2 regions of the Methylobacterium sp. 275MFSha3.1 genome follow, and region 2 is predicted to be linked to the other one. Evidence: predicted binding sites of a transcription regulator. Region 2 holds the regulator's gene; the other holds the start of a gene.
What was found. The regulator LexA, encoded in region 2, represses DNA repair genes until DNA is damaged. The targets are predictions, from matches to a motif close to TGTTCNNNNTGTGTTCNG.

Region 1: parE (DNA topoisomerase IV subunit B) is a predicted target of LexA. The motif match lies at 2,237-2,254, and genes of this name have one in related genera.

The regions. Positions count from the first base shown of each region.
Region 1 covers NZ_FNWP01000043.1:21,273-24,679, reverse strand. The annotation lists gene parE (DNA topoisomerase IV subunit B) at 70-2,130, opposite strand; gene BLW78_RS29020 (hypothetical protein) at 2,502-2,690, shown strand; gene topA (type I DNA topoisomerase) at 2,876-3,407, opposite strand, start outside.
Region 2 covers NZ_FNWP01000010.1:83,725-87,131, reverse strand. The annotation lists gene BLW78_RS13785 (ComEC/Rec2 family competence protein) at 1-1,359, shown strand, start outside; gene lexA (transcriptional repressor LexA) at 1,353-2,081, opposite strand; gene BLW78_RS13775 (hypothetical protein) at 2,332-2,781, shown strand; gene BLW78_RS13770 (hypothetical protein) at 2,800-3,015, opposite strand; gene fae (formaldehyde-activating enzyme) at 3,346-3,407, shown strand, end outside.

The DNA.
Region 1 (3,407 bases), on a different contig from region 2:
TGGGCTGCTTCGCTGCGCTCGCAATGACGGCGCGGCGCCATCGACCGACGCGGCGCGGCCGCTCCGGCGTCAGATGTCGAGGTCGGCGCCCTCTGCGAAGGCCGCGCGCTCGCTGATGAAGGCGAAGCGCGCCTCGGGCTTGTTGCCCATCAGACGCTCGACCGTGTCGCCGGTCGATTCCCGGGCCTCGTCCAGGACCGCGACGCGCAGCAATGTGCGCTTCTTCGGATCCATGGTGGTCTCCTTGAGCTGGGCCGGCATCATCTCGCCGAGGCCCTTGAACCGCCCGATCTCGACCTTGCCGCCCTTGAACACGGTCTTGACGATCCGCTCCCGATCCGCGTCGTCCCGGGCATAGGCCACCTTCGAGCCCTGCTGCAGCCGATAGAGCGGCGGGATCGCGAGGTAGAGGTGGCCGCGGTCGATCAGCCTCGGCATCTGGCGGTAGAAGAAGGTGATCAGCAGCGAGGCGATGTGGGCGCCGTCGACGTCGGCGTCCGTCATGATGATCACCTTCTCGTAGCGCAGGTCCGCCTCGCGGAAGGCCGAACCGGTGCCGCAGCCGAGCGCCAGGGTGAGATCCGAGATCAGCTGGTTGGCGCCGAGCTTGTCGCGCGAGGCCGAGGCGACGTTCAGGATCTTGCCGCGCAGCGGCAGGATCGCCTGGGTCGCCCGGTCCCGGGCCTGTTTGGCCGAGCCGCCGGCCGAGTCGCCCTCGACGATGAAGATCTCCGAGCCCGCGGTGCCGGCCGCCGAGCAGTCGGCGAGCTTGCCGGGCAGGCGCAGCTTGCGGGTCGCGCTCTTGCGGGCGACCTCCTTCTCCTGGCGGCGGCGCAGGCGCTCCTCGGCCCGGTCGATCACCCAGTCGAGGAGCTTGTTGGCCTGGGCCGGGGAGGCGGCGAGCCAGTGGTCGAAGGCGTCGCGCACCGCCGTCTCGACGATGCGCTGGGCCTCCACGGTGGCGAGCTTGTCCTTGGTCTGGCCCTGGAACTCCGGCTCGCGGATGAACACCGAGAGCATCGACGCGCAGGTCGCCATGACGTCGTCCGTCGTGACGGCGGTCATGCGCTTGGCCTGGTTCACCCGCTCGGCGTGCTCGCGCAGGCCGCGCAGCAGCGCGACGCGCAGGCCCGCCTCGTGGGTGCCGCCCTCGGGCGTCGGGATCGTGTTGCAGTAGGAGTGCGAGATCCCGTCCTCGGCGACCATCCAGGCCACCGCCCATTCGAGCGACCCGTGCGAGCCCGGCTTGGTGATCTTGCCGGAGAACATGGCGTCCGTGACGAGTTCCTTCCCGTCGATGTCCCGGGCGAGGTAGTCGCGCAGCCCGTCGGGGAAGCGGTGCACCGCCTCGGCCGGCACGTCCTCCAGCCCCTCGAGGAGGGCGGAGGCGCAGCGCCAGCGGATCTCGACGCCGCCGAACAGGTAGGCCTTGGAGCGCGCCATCTTGAACAGGCGGCGCGGGTCGAACTTCAGCGAGCCGAAGATCTGGGCGTCCGGGTGGAAGCGCACGCGGGTGCCGCGGCGGTTCTGCACCCGGCCGACCAGTTCCAAAGCCCCTTGGGCATGACCGCGCGAGAAGGTCTGGCGGTAGAGGGTCTGGTTGCGCGCCACCTCGACCTCCAGCAGGTCGGAGAGTGCGTTCACCACCGAGATGCCGACGCCGTGCAGGCCGCCCGAGGTCTCGTAGACCTTCGAGTCGAACTTACCGCCGGCGTGCAGCGTGGTCATGATGACCTCGAGCGCCGACTTGCCGGGGAATTTCGGGTGCGGGTCGACCGGGATGCCGCGGCCGTTGTCGGTGACGACGAGGGCGCCGGTCTCCTCAAGCTCCACCTCGATGAAGCTGGCATGGCCGGCGACCGCCTCGTCCATCGAGTTGTCGATCACCTCGGCGAACAGGTGGTGGAGCGCCCGCTCGTCGGTGCCGCCGATATACATGCCGGGCCGGCGCCGGACGGGCTCCAGCCCCTCCAGCACCTCGATGTCGGAGGCGGTGTAGCCGCCCTCCGGCTCGGCGGCCGCGAGCGTCGCCACGGAGGCCGCCGAATCCAGCCGCCGCCGCGGCTCGGGCGGGCGGGCCGCCGCGCCCTTGCCGCCCGGCCCGAACAGGTCCCGCGCCGGATCGCTCACGCGCGGCCTCCTGGCGCGCGGCGCGTCGGCCGGCTCGGCTTCGCGCAGACGGGTCTTGGGACGGGTCTCGGGTCGTGGAGCATGCGCCTTCATCCCCGCATGATAGCGGAACAAACCATAAACATCAAAGCCGTTCGCCCTGCGGCGAGGCGGTCGCATCATCGCATGCTGCGCCGCCGCGAGCGAGGGCCGCGTCCGTGCCGGCACACGGTTCCGCGCGCCGGGCCGTCATCACGACGTTGCACAACAATGGGTTAAGGCTTTCTCGTGACCCGCATGCCCGGCTTCCACAGGCGACGCCCGGAACAGAACGGGACGATCGACGTTGGTGGCGGAGATAAATCTTGACCGTGGTCAGGGAGCCGCAGTCCATGAGCGACGCCGCGATCGAGGCCCGCCGCCTCACGTTGATCCGCTTCGAGCATGCGGCCGGCGCCGCCTTCGGCTGCGACGATGACGCGGCCGCAGTGCCGCCGGCCCGGGCGCTGATGAACTCCACCACCCTCGCGCTCGCGACCTTCGCGACGGCCGTGGCGGCGACGATCACCTACTTGGTCTGAACCCGATCGCTGACCGCAACCCGCGGTGAGGGGCGGCAACGCTGCCTCTGCCACGTCCTTGCGAGCGGAGCGAATCAACCCAGTCGGCGCCACGTTCGAACGCCTCGCGCTGCACTGGATTGCTTCGCTCCGCTCGCAAGGACGGGCGGGCTTGCCGGCCCGCCTCAGCCTCGTCCACGAACGCTTCAGCCCGCGCTCGACGTCTTCGCCGCCGCCTTCTTGGCCGCAGGCTTCTTCGCGGCGGTCTTCTTCGCCGCCGGCTTGTCGCCGCTCGCGGCCCGCGCCGACCCTTTCCGGACCGCCCCGCGCTTCGCCGGCTTGCCGCCGCCCGCGGCGCGCTTGGCGTTCACCAGGGCGATCGCCTCGTCGAGGGTCAGCGCCTCGGCGCTCATCGTCTTCGACAGCGTGGCGTTGACCTCGCCGTCCGTGACGTAGGGCCCGTACTTGCCGGCCTTGACCACGAGATCGCGGCCGCTGGCCTCGTCCTTGCCGAGCGGCCGGCCCGGATCGGCGGCCGGGCGGCCGCGTCCGCCGCCCTGCTCCTTGGCGACGATCAGGTCGATGGCGCGGTTAGCCCCGATCTCCAGCACGTCGTCGTCCTTGCCGAGATTGGCGTAGGTTTTCCCGTGCTGCACGTAGGGTCCGAACCGGCCGAGATTGGCCAGGATCGGCTCGCCGGTCTCGGGGTGGCGGGCCACCTCGCGCGGCAGCGCCAGC
Region 2 (3,407 bases):
GCGGTGCCGCTCTGCGCGCTCCTCTGGCCGATCAAGAAGATCGCGGCCGGCTTCGCCATGGTCGGCGTCACCGCCTACTGCGCCTTCTCGGGCTGGGACATCGCGGCCGAGCGCTCGCTGATCATGACCCTGATCATGCTCGGCGCGATCCTGGTGGACCGGCCGGCCCTGTCGATGCGCAACCTCGCCCTCTCGGCGCTGATCGCGCTCGCCCGCGAGCCGGAGGGCCTGCTCGGCCCGAGCTTCCAGATGTCCTTCGGCGCCGTGGCCGGGCTGATCGCCTGCGCGCGGCTGATCGACGGGCGGCTGCTCGTGCGCCCGGGGGCCGGGCGGATCGGGCGGCTCGTCGGGACCGGCCTGTCGGCGATCACCGGGACCCTGGCCACGACCCTGGTGGCGCAGGTCGCGACGGCCCCCTTCGCCACCTACCACTTCCAGACGGTCCAGCCCTTCGGCCTCGTCGGCAACGCCCTGACCCTGCCGCTCGTCTCCCTGGTGGTGATGCCCGCCGCGGTGATCGGCTGCCTCGCCTATCCCTTCGCCCTCGACCGGCCGGTCTGGTGGCTGATGGGGCAGGCGGTGGCCGGGATGCTGGCGATCTCGGACTGGATCGCCGGGTTCGAGCGGGCGGTCCTGGTGCTGCCGGCCTTCGGCGCCGGGGCGCTGGCCCTGCTGACCGCCGGCCTGCTGCTGGGGACGCTGCCGGCCTCGCGCCTGCGCTGGCTCGCCGTGCCGCCGGTCCTGCTCGGGCTCGTCCTCGCGGCCCGGCCCGACCGCTACGACCTCTACGTCGACCGGCAGGGCGCCGGGGCCGCGGTGCGGGGCCCGGACGGGCAGCTCGCGGCCCTCGGCAGCCCTTCGGGCTTCGTCCTCGAGCAGTGGCTGAAGGCGGACGGCGACGGGCGGCGGTCCGCGGCGCTGATCGTCCGGTCGGGCAGCGGGCGCTGCGACCGGCTCGGCTGCACCGCCCGGCTGCCGGACGGGCGGGCGGTCGCCCTGGTCCGGGACCGGCGGGCCTTCCCGGAGGATTGCGCCCGCGCCGCGGTGCTGATCACGGGCCTCGCGGCGCCGCCCACCTGCACGGGGCCGCTGGTGATCGACCGGCGCGTCCTCGCCGCCCGCGGGGCCGTGGCCCTCCGGACCGACGGCGACGGCTTCGCCGCGCGCTACGCCCGGGACGACGGCCGCGCCGTGCCCTGGCGGCCGGCCGCGGGGCGCGGGCCGGGACCTCCGTCGCCGGTCACCGCGGAGCCGGGCGACCGCCCCGCGGAGAACGGGATCGCCGCGACGCCGGAGGCCGACGCCGCGCCGGGCGGAGACCTCGCCCCCGGCGACGCGCCGGCCGAGCCGCTTCAGTAGCGGCGGACGAGGCTCACGAGGCGGCCCTGGATCCGGACCCGGTCGGGCCCGAGCACGCGGGTCTCGTAGGCCGGGTTGGCGGCCTCGAGGGCGATCGACGAGCCGCGGCGGCGCAGGCGCTTGAGCGTCGCCTCCTCGTCGTCGATCAGCGCCACGATGATGTCGCCGGTATTGGCCGTCTCCTGCTTGCGGATGACCACGAGGTCGCCGTCCAGGATGCCCGCCTCGACCATCGAGTCGCCGCGCACCTCGAGGGCGTAGTGCTCGCCGCCGGCCACGAAGTCCGGCGACAGGGTGATGGCGTGGCTCTGGTTCTGGATCGCCGAGACGGGCGTACCGGCCGCGATCCGGCCCATGACCGGGATCGAGATGGCGCGGCCGGACTCGTCGATCATCCGCGTGCTCGCCGGGGCCGGCGGCTGCTTGGACTTACCGCCCTCGACCACGCTCGGCGTGAAGCGGCGCGGCTCGGCGGGGGCCTGAGTCGCCGGAGCGGCCTGGGTCAGGCTCTCGGGGATGCGGATCACCTCGATGGCGCGGGCCCGATTTGGGAGGCGCCGGAGGAAGCCGCGCTCCTCGAGCGCCGTGATCAGCCGGTGGATGCCGGATTTCGACTTGAGATCGAGGGCATCCTTCATCTCGTCGAACGACGGCGGGACACCGCATTCCTGCATCCGGCTCTGGATGAATCGCAGGAGGTCCAGCTGCTTGCGCGTGAGCATCGACGGGGGACTCGCGGCTTGGCGGACCGCCACGTGACGGTCTCCGAAACAAATCACGAACAGGTTAAACGTTCCGCAAGTGTTCCGCAAGAGCGGCACCGCTCGGCCCGGCGCGCCGCGGGCGCGCCCGCGGGAGAAGGTCGAGAAACGCATTGACGGCGCAAGCGGAGCCGTTTCAATGCATCGCGGCGCCCCGCCGGGAAGGCGGCGGATCCGGGGTGCGGGCTGGGACCCTCTTGGAATGACGAGGATGCGACGACCCGCAGCTCTGCTGCCCCTCGGCCTCGCCGCCCTCGGCCTCGCCGGCTGCACCACCGGATTCTCCTACATCTCGCGGAACTACGTGGCGCTCACTCCCCAGGTCGTCACGATCGGCTGCAAGGAGCCCTACGAGGTCTACGACAACCGGCAGCTGCGCCGGATGCTGATCGTGTCCAACGCCCTGCGCGAGTATACCGGCTGCAACCTGAGCGAGGTCCGGATCGATCCGGAGCCGGGCGCCACCCGGGTGAAGCGCTTCCGCACCGCCGCCCGGGCCTATCTCGACGAGACCGTGCGCGAGGATTGCCGGATCACTGGCGAGACCGTGTTCGATCCGCTGAAGACCGAGTTCGCCTACGCCTGCGACGCGCCGATCGAGAAGCGCGGCACCGTGGTCCCCCGCCTGCCGGGCCGCAATCCGGGCCTCGGCGTGCGCTGACCGGCCGGCGGCGCGCCCTCAGGCGCCCGGCTTCGGGAACGTCCGCTCCGCGGCGTCGCCGGCGGCGGCCAGCAGGGCGCGGGCGAAGGCCCGGGCCTCCGTCCGGTCGAGCACGATCGCGGCGGTGACCGGCGCACCGCCGAGGTCGGCGAGGGCGAGTTCCAGGCGCACCCCGTCGGGCACGGCGCTCGCCTGAAGGCTCCAGCCGGAGCCCCGGTCCGTGCTCTCCGCCATCGTGTTCCTCCCGCATGCCCGGCACGGCGCCGCGCGCCCACCGGAACGGCCAGGCCCGGGACCGCTCCCGGAGCCACGCTCCGGTCTTCCCTGCCTCGCCTGTCCGCGTTCCTCAAGGCCACAGGCCGCGCGGGGGTGGAGATGCGCGCCGTCGCGGATGCCGGCGGCCGCATCGCGGCGATACGGGGCGGCACGGGGCGGCACGGGGCTGCGCCCGCGCCGCGGCGCGGGCGAGGGCAGGGGCGGCCGGGATGGGGGCCGGCCTCGGGGCGATTGACGCGAGGCCGCCGATGATGTCTCCCGCGGGCTCCGATCAGGTGGAGTTCGAACATGCAAGAGATCTGGTTCCGCACGGGCGAGGCCACGGTGCTGGCGGCCGAGGGCCAGTACAC